DNA from 4 places in the Lactobacillus sp. PV037 genome. Region 1 is predicted to be linked to each of the others. Evidence: predicted binding sites of a transcription regulator. Region 1 holds the regulator's gene; each other region holds the start of a gene.

What was found. Region 1 encodes HrcA, which represses chaperone genes, less so after heat shock. Its sites were predicted from a motif close to TTAGCACTCNNNNNNNNNGAGTGCTAA; they were not measured.
Region 2: clpP (ATP-dependent Clp endopeptidase proteolytic subunit ClpP) is a predicted target of HrcA. The motif match lies at 879-905, and genes of this name have one in related genera.
Region 3: groES (co-chaperone GroES) is a predicted target of HrcA. The motif match lies at 1,276-1,302, and genes of this name have one in related genera.
Region 4: FP435_RS01990 (ATP-dependent Clp protease ATP-binding subunit) is a predicted target of HrcA. The motif match lies at 904-930, and genes of this name have one in related genera.

What each region holds. Positions count from the first base shown of each region.
Region 1 covers NZ_CP041987.1:905,787-907,993, forward strand. Annotated here, with positions in the region: gene dnaK (molecular chaperone DnaK) at 1-177, opposite strand, end outside; gene grpE (nucleotide exchange factor GrpE) at 196-774, opposite strand; gene hrcA (heat-inducible transcriptional repressor HrcA) at 787-1,833, opposite strand; gene ribF (riboflavin biosynthesis protein RibF) at 1,936-2,207, opposite strand, start outside.
Region 2 covers NZ_CP041987.1:364,614-366,820, reverse strand. Annotated here, with positions in the region: gene FP435_RS02215 (hypothetical protein) at 1-735, opposite strand, end outside; gene clpP (ATP-dependent Clp endopeptidase proteolytic subunit ClpP) at 932-1,516, shown strand; gene whiA (DNA-binding protein WhiA) at 1,564-2,207, opposite strand, start outside.
Region 3 covers NZ_CP041987.1:1,185,678-1,187,884, reverse strand. Annotated here, with positions in the region: gene FP435_RS06405 (ABC-F family ATP-binding cassette domain-containing protein) at 1-22, opposite strand, end outside; gene FP435_RS08445 (ATP-binding cassette domain-containing protein) at 1-398, opposite strand, end outside; gene FP435_RS06400 (redox-sensing transcriptional repressor Rex) at 576-1,211, shown strand; gene groES (co-chaperone GroES) at 1,337-1,621, shown strand; gene groL (chaperonin GroEL) at 1,650-2,207, shown strand, end outside.
Region 4 covers NZ_CP041987.1:318,764-320,970, reverse strand. Annotated here, with positions in the region: gene ptsP (phosphoenolpyruvate--protein phosphotransferase) at 1-272, opposite strand, end outside; gene FP435_RS02000 (phosphocarrier protein HPr) at 272-538, opposite strand; gene FP435_RS01995 (hypothetical protein) at 658-843, opposite strand; gene FP435_RS01990 (ATP-dependent Clp protease ATP-binding subunit) at 981-2,207, shown strand, end outside.

The DNA of each region.
Region 1 (2,207 bases):
AGTAATTGCTTGACGCTTTGCTACTTCCCCTACCTGAATTTCACCATCTTTAAATGAAACAACGGATGGAGTGGTACGGTTACCTTCTGGATTAGTAATAATTTTAGGTTGGTTTCCTTCAAGTACTGCTACTGCTGAGTTAGTAGTACCTAAGTCAATACCGATAACTTTTGACATCTTATAAGCTTCCTTTCATTACTGAGCTACAACTACCATAGCTGGTCTTAGCGTACGATCTTTATATTTATACCCTTTTTGTAAAACTTGAACTACATGATCAGTAGGATGGTCATCATCAGCTGCTACTGTTTGAACTGCTTGATGCAAAGTAGGATCAAAAGCAGCTCCTTTGGCTTCAATCTCTTCTATACCATGATCGTTTAAGGCTTTTACTAAAGCATCTAAAGTCATTTGGACACCCTTTTGAAGTTGCTTAGCAGCTTCATCATCTGCCTTAACTGCTAATGCTCTTTCTAAGTTGTCTACTGCAGGCAAAACATCTTTAGCTAAATTTTGAGCCTCATATTTTATTAATTGAGCTCGTTCTTTAGTATAACGATTTTGCATATTTTGAATTTCTGCTTGACTTCTAAGATAACTATCTTCAAGCTTTTGATTTTTAGCAGTTAATTCATCCACCTTAGCTTGTAATGCTAAAATTTTTGGATCTTCTGCTTGTTTTTTAGAATCTACTTCTTGTTTCTTATCTTCTGCTTCATCTGGAGTAACTTTATTTTTCAAGTCTTCTTCTTTAGGAAATTCTTCTTTACTCACAGCTAGCCTCCTTTAATTTAGCCTTCCATAATAATCAAGTAATTTCTGTGCTAATTCTGTCCGAAAAGAATCAAGCAACCCAATCATTTGTGAATAAGGCATATTTGTCGGACCTAAAAGAGCAATTGTACCTCTTCCATATTTTCCCACCGTATAATGAGCAGTTAATAAACTGTAATTATCTAGTAAGCTAGAAGGTAAGTCACTTCCTAAAGTAACTTGAACTCTGTGGGAATCAGGACTTTGAGAACTAAGACCAATTAATCTACAAATTTCATCATTTTTATCAAGTAACTCATATAAAGATTTTATTTGTCTAACATCTTTATTTTCTGAATTATTAAATAAGTTAATTTGACCATCTACATATAATTCTTCACTAAGTGAATCTTTTATCACATCTTCAAGAAGTTTTAGGACTTCTGGTGATGAGCCTCTTAAAAGTAGATGCTGCCCAATTTCTTGCATCATTGCTTGATTAATCGCAGTCACAGGCTTCCCTACAACTTGCTTATTAATTAAGCTAACAGCTTCTTCAATCTCTTGCCCACTAATCTTAGTAGGTAAAGAATAAATTTGATTCTTAACATTGCCATCATCTGTAACTAAAATCGCCATTACTTGACGTGCAGATAATGTTACAATTCTAAAACCGGTAATCAACCTACCATCAGTTTCAGGACCTGCAGCAAAGGCAGTATAATTAGTCAAATCTGACAAAATCTTAGCGGCTTCTTGTACAATCTGATTAACTTGACTAAAAGGTTGATCTAAGTGTAATCCTATCTTGTCATACACCTTTGTCGGTATTTGAACCGGATCAACTAAATTATCAAGATAATAGCGATAGCCATCGCTAGAGGGAATGCGTCCACTTGAAGAATGAGTTTTTTCAAGTAAGCCCTTTTCTTCTAGGACTGCCATTTCATTGCGAATCGTTGCACTTGAAACTTTAATTGGCAGTTGAGTCATCACGGTTTTAGAACCAACTGGTTCGTTTGTTTGAGCAAAGTCTTGAATAATCATCTTCAAGATTAACTCTTGCCGTTTAGTCAACATTTTATCGCCCCTTTATTAGCACTCAAGTTTTATCTGTGCTAACTATTTATTATGATACTAATAAATTAGCAAAAAAGCAAGTTAAGTGCTAAAATATAAAAATTATTTATCTTTAAAGTATTGCTTAATATTTCTTTCGTCACTTTTTAGTTGCTTTATTAGATTTTCAACGCCATCAAATTTAACATTGTCTCGCATAAATTTATACCAAGCAACAGTTAATTCTTTTCCATATGCTTCTTCATCAAAGCCAAAGAGATGGGTTTCAATAGTTAAATTTTTATTTTCAAATGTATCGTTATAGCCGACACTTGTCATTGCTTCATACCACTTGCCATCAATTTTAGCCTTAGTGGCATAGACCCCTGGTTTAG
Region 2 (2,207 bases), 540 kb from region 1:
AGTACGTACCCCATCAACATATATTAACCAATAACGGTACTTAGTAGCTTGGTAAACTTCTGTAGCTTCAATATGATTGTTAGCATAATCAATTCCGTTACCAACTTTTTTACCTAATTTACCAGTACTACTAATTGATTTGTAAACATTGTAATTTTTACTACCAGCCTTTTTTACAACTGCTGCTTGAAAAGTAACATGGCGATTAAATGTTGTGTCTTTAACTTCGTCTTGCTTACTTACAGTAGTTGTTTTTTTAGGGGTATTTTTAGATGATGTAGCAACCTTTTTTTGCTTTTTAGCAGCTTCAATAGCTTTATTAGCAGCTTTATTTTGTTTATCTAGTTTTGCTACCGCATTTTGAACAGATTTAAGGTTATTTGTATAAATATCTTCTTCGTCTTCATTAGTTAAATCTGTAGTTTCTTCATTATTAGCAGGATCAGTATCTTGAACTGCGCCTACTTTTTTATCAGAATTCGTTGTCTGATCTTGAGTAGCTTGAGAGGTACTTTCTGAATTATTTTGGCTAGTTTGAGATTCAGATTTTGTATTATCAGTTTGTGTTGGTTCTTTATCTTGGTTATTATCAGTTTGAGTTGTTGTAGTTTGGGACACTTGTGATGAAGATACACTATCAGCTTTTACTGGATTTGAAAGTAAAACCATACTTAAAGCAGCTGCTGATAAAAATGATCCTAATACCATTGTCCTTTGCTTTTTGATATACTTCACAATTAACCTTCCTCTATACACTCTATCTTATTTCATTACAGCAAATTTCTCTGTGTGATCTATGTTCTATTTTATCGTATTTAAAAAAATTTTAAAGTGTTTTGAAATTCTTTATTTGACATAATAGTAAATACATGTTTTAATTAGCACTAAAAGCAGTAGAGTGCTAATTTTAATTTTAAGGAGGTTATGTTTAATGCTTGTACCTACAGTTATTGAACAAACCGCACGTGGAGAACGTGCTTATGATATTTATTCACGACTTTTAAAAGACAGAATTATTATGCTTAGTGGTGAAATTAATGACCAAATGGCTAATTCTATCATTGCACAACTTTTATTCTTAGATGCGCAAGATAACACAAAAGATATTTCATTATACATTAACTCACCAGGTGGTGTAATTACTTCTGGTCTTGCAATTATGGATACTATGAATTTCATCAAATCAGATGTTTCAACCATTGCAATCGGAATGGCTGCTTCAATGGCATCTATTCTTTTGACTGCTGGAACTAAGGGTAAACGTTTTGCTTTACCAAACTCCACAGTTTTAATTCACCAACCATTAGGTGGTGCTCAAGGTCAACAAACTGATATCCAAATTGCTGCCGAAGAAATCTTAAAGAGTCGTAAGAAATTAAACCAAATTTTACATGAAACTACTGGTCAACCTTTAGATAAAATTCTTAAGGATACCGAACGTGATAATTATCTTACTGCTGAAGAAGCAAAAGATTATGGTTTAATTGACGAAATTTTAGTAAACAAGAAAAACTAGTCTAAATATACATTAAAAGAGATGCTAGAGTGCTAGCATCTCTTTTTTTACTCATTTCTAATTTTTTCAGCCATCGAATGAAGTTTCTGAAAACGATGGTTAACTCCCGATTTTGAAATTGGTCCATCCGGAACCTGCGCAGCTACTTCTTTTAATGAGAGTTCTGGATTATCTAATCGAAAACGAGCCAAAATTGATAATTTTTCAGGTAAACTATCTAATCCAACTGTTTGTTCTAAAACTTCTATATCTTCAACTTGCTTAGCTGCCGCATTAGCTGTCTTTTTGAGATTTGCTGTATCACAATTTACCAAACGATTAACAGAATTACGCATATCACGCATAATGCGTAAATCTTCAAAATTTAACATTGCATTGACTGCACCAACAATATGAAGAAAATCTCCTATTTTTTCTGCTTCTTTTAAGTAAACAATATAGCCATTACGTCTTTTTGTCTTCTTTGCATTTAAATGAAAATAGCTATTAATCAATCTCAATAAATCATCGTTATGATTTTCATATAATGAATAAATCTCTAGGTGATACCGACTTGTTTCTGGATTATTAATACTTCCTGAAGCTAAAAACGCCCCGCGTAAATATGACATTGCTCTTTGGCGGGATTCTTTTATTTTTTCTGGAACTCCAGTAATAAAACCATGTTCTTCATCAATAATATCTAGATCTT
Region 3 (2,207 bases), 280 kb from region 1:
CCGCCTTCTTGTTCAAAGTCATAAGCTAGTTGATCATAGCGTTTCAAAAGTTCTTGGTCTTCAGGGTGCTCAGCAATTTGAATTTGCATTTGGGTAATTTGCTTATTTTTTTGAATTAAATTTGCAAAAACAGATTCCATTTCATCCCAAATTGTATTTTTTTCGTTTAAGGCATTTTCCTGAGCAATATAACCAACTTTAATACCCTTGTTAATAGTGAAATTGCCACTGCTAGCCTCTTGCTGGCCAGTTAAAATTTTAAGTAGGGTAGTTTTTCCAGCTCCGTTAGGGCCGACAAGTCCAATCCGAGCGTTGTCAGGAATAGAAAAACTAACATTTGAAAAAATTGTATTTGCCCCAAAGCGTTGTTCGAGGTTTTGTGCTTGTCCAATAATCATATTTATCTCACTTCCTAATCAAATATTCTATCATAGTAATTCTAGAGGATTCTAGGTTTATAATCAGTAAAAATAATGCTTGTGAAAAAATCACTTGATTTTTAATTGATAAAGTGAGTATTATTAAGAAAATTAGTGAAAAATTCACATATTTTAACTGATTGAGAGGTTTATAAAATGGGAGAAATACCAAAAATTCCAAAAGCTACAGCTAGACGTTTACCACTCTATTATCGTTACTTAGTGTTTTTAGATGATGAAGGGAAAGAAAAAATTTCTTCAACTGAACTAGCTCAGGCTGTTCAAGTTGATAGTGCATCAATTCGTAGAGACTTTTCCTATTTTGGTGCACTTGGGAAAAGAGGATATGGCTATGATGTAAAAAGCTTATTGAAGTTTTTCAAGAAAATATTGAATCAAGATACGTTAACTAATGTAGCTTTGGTAGGTGTAGGTAATATGGGACATGCGCTTTTAAATTATAATTTTAAAAGAACTAATAATATCCGTATTTCTGCCGCTTTTGATATTAATCCAGAAATTACAGGTACGATCATGAGTGGGGTACCAGTTTACGATGTTAAAGAAATGAAGAAGCAACTTCGAGATCAGCAAATTGATATTGCAATTTTAGCAGTACCGCAAAATACTGCTCAAAAAACTACTGATGAGTTGGTAGAAGCTGGTATAAAAGGAATTATGAATTTTACTCCTATTCGACTTTCAGCTCCTGAAAGTGTTCGCATTCAGAATGTGGATTTAGCTACTGAGTTGCAGACCTTAATTTATTTTCTAGATGCTGAAAAAAATTAGCTTAAACATTTGGATCACATTATTTGCAATCAATTTCTAAAGAAGGTATTATTATAAATGTAAGTTAGCACTTAAGCTTTTTAAGTGCCAAAATATGATTTTTTATATAGCAGGAGGTAACTACCATGTTACAACCAATCGGTGATCGTGTAATTGTTAAAGTAAAAGAAGAAGCTGAAGAAAAAGTCGGAAAAATTGTGCTAGCTTCTAATGCAAAGCAAAAACCTCAAGAAGGTGAAGTTATTGCAGTTGGTGAAGGTAGACGTAATAGCAACGGTGATTTAATTCCAATGGAAGTTGCTAAAGGCGAAACTGTATTTTTTGATAATTATGCTGGCACTAAGTTGACTTATGATGGTGAAGAATACTTAGTACTTCACGAAGGCGACATTTTAGCAGTTATTAGATAAAAAATTAAATTAAAAGGTGGCATTTAAAATGGCAAAAGATATTAAATTTTCTGAAAAAGCAAGACGTTCACTTTTAAACGGTGTTGATAAATTAGCTGATACTGTTAAAACAACTTTAGGACCTAAGGGTAGAAATGTTGTTTTACAAAAGAGTTATGGTGCTCCAGAAATTACCAATGATGGTGTTACTATTGCTAAAAATATCGAATTAGAAAATAACTTTGAAAATATGGGTGCACAATTAGTTGCTGAAGCTGCCCAAAAGACTAATGATATTGCTGGTGATGGTACTACTACTGCAACTGTTTTAACACAAGCAATTGCTCAAGAAGGTATGAAGAATGTTACTGCAGGTGCAAACCCAGTTGGAATTAGACATGGTATTGAAATTGCTACTAAAGCTGCAGTTGATGAATTACACAAGATTAGTCACAAAGTAAGTTCAAAGGCTGAAATTGCTCAAGTTGCTTCTGTTTCTTCAGCTTCAAAAGAAGTTGGTAAGCTTATTGCTGATGCAATGGAAAAAGTTGGTAATGATGGTGTTATTACTATTGAAGAATCAAAGGGTATCAACACTGAATTATCA
Region 4 (2,207 bases), 590 kb from region 1:
TCAATTGCACCAGTAAATTCAGGATCGCTTAAGAATAAAAGGTGAGCATCGAAGACTTGTGCTTCTTCCTCACCTAAACTTTCTTTAGCTTTATCGCGAACTTGTTCAAGTTCCTTAGTTGATTCTTCAACTGCTTTCTTAAAACGAGCAATTTCAGCATCAACATCTGTCACTGAAGTCTTTGAAAACGAAAGGTCAGGTTCTACCAACAAATATGCTGGAGCCACTGCAATTCCATCACTGGCTGCAATACCCTTTAAAGTTTTCGTCATTAGTCAGCTAAGCCTTCCTTTTTCATAGTATCAGCAATTGCTTCAATTGCTTCCTTAGCATCGTCACCTTCTGCAGTAACAGTTACGTCAGCACCTTGACCAACACCAAGTGACATAACACCCATAATAGACTTCAAGTTTACAGTCTTACCATTGTATTCTAAATTAATATCTGAACCAAACTTTGAAGCAGTTTGAACTAATAAAGTTGCTGGGCGAGCATGGATACCTGTTTCTGCAATAATATGAAATTCACGTTTTTCCATTTTTGAATCTCCTTTAAATCTTTAATGTTTTAGGGGTGTAACCCCTTTCTTGTTATTAGAATATCATTTTTTTAATTTTAAAACAAGAATCTTCACTGAAATTGTTTTCATTTTAATAATTAAGTTTCACTTTTAATTTTCGTATATAAAATTGTACCGCCTCTTTCAGCTTTTCCTGTTATTTCCTGACGTCGCCCAAATTTTCGTAAGGTCTCTTGAAAACTAAAAGCCTTTTGAGGCTCTACTCGATACTCAGTTAATTCTCCATCAGCTAATTTTATTAAAATTTCTTCATATTCTTTCATCTTTTCAATCACCATTTTAAATTTATTAAGTTTTTCTTACGAAAAGTAAGAAATTGAAGTTTAGCACTTGACGAATTAGAGTGCTAACGATTACAATTACCAATAACATATTATACAAATAAAAAGGAGGCTGGCACATGTTATGTGAAAATTGTAATGAGCGCCCGGCTACTATTCGCTTCTATGCAAACGTAAATGGCCAAGGCCGCAATATATCTTTATGTCAACAATGCTATCAAGAATTAAAAAATATGCAAGGAACTAATAAAAATATGAATAATGAATTTTTTGGTGATTTCGATGAATTTTTAAATGCATTTTCTGGAAATCAAAATCGTAATAATCAAAATCCTAACCAAAGAAATATGGGAGCAGGCGGACGTAATGGTGGACGTCGTCCTAAAAGACCTTCCCTTTTAGACCAATACGGAACTGATCTCACCGAATTAGCCAAAAAAGGCAAAATAGATCCTGTAATTGGTCGTGATCAAGAAATCGCTCGTGTAATTGAAATTCTAAACCGAAGAACTAAGAATAATCCAGTTTTAATTGGTGAAGCTGGTGTAGGTAAAACGGCTGTTGCTGAAGGACTAGCACAACAAATTGTTGACGGCTCTGTTCCAGCAAAATTACAAGATAAACGCATTATTTCTTTAAATATGGTTTCTTTAGTTCAAGGAACTGGAATCCGTGGCCAATTTGAACAACGGATGGAACAATTAATTAAAGAATTAGAAGAAAAAGACGACATCATACTTTTCATTGACGAAATTCATGAAATTGTTGGTGCTGGTAATTCTGAAGGTGGAATGGATGCTGGTAACATTATTAAACCAGCTTTAGCTCGTGGTGAATTTCAATTAATTGGAGCTACTACTATCAAAGAATTTAGAAATATTGAAAAAGATTCTGCCCTAGCTAGAAGATTCCAACCAGTTCAGGTAAAAGAACCTTCAATTGAAGAAACCATTAAAATCTTACAAGGTATTCGTCCACGCTATGAAGATTATCATCATGTAAATTACACTGATCAAGCAATCGAAGCAGCCGTTAAACTTTCTTCACGTTATATCCAAGACCGCTTCTTACCTGATAAGGCAATTGACTTACTTGATGAAGCTGGGTCAAGAATGAACTTAACCATTCCTTATGTCGATAGTAATAAATTAGCAGAACGTGTTAATGTTGCTGAAGATCTCAAAAAACAAGCTTTATCTAATGAAGATTATGAAAAAGCTGCTTACTATCGGGATCAGATCGACAAGTATAACAAATTAAAGGATCAAAAAGTTGATCCAGATAAGACCCCTGTCATCACTGATAAGATCATGAATAAGATTATTGAAGAAAAAACTAACATCCCT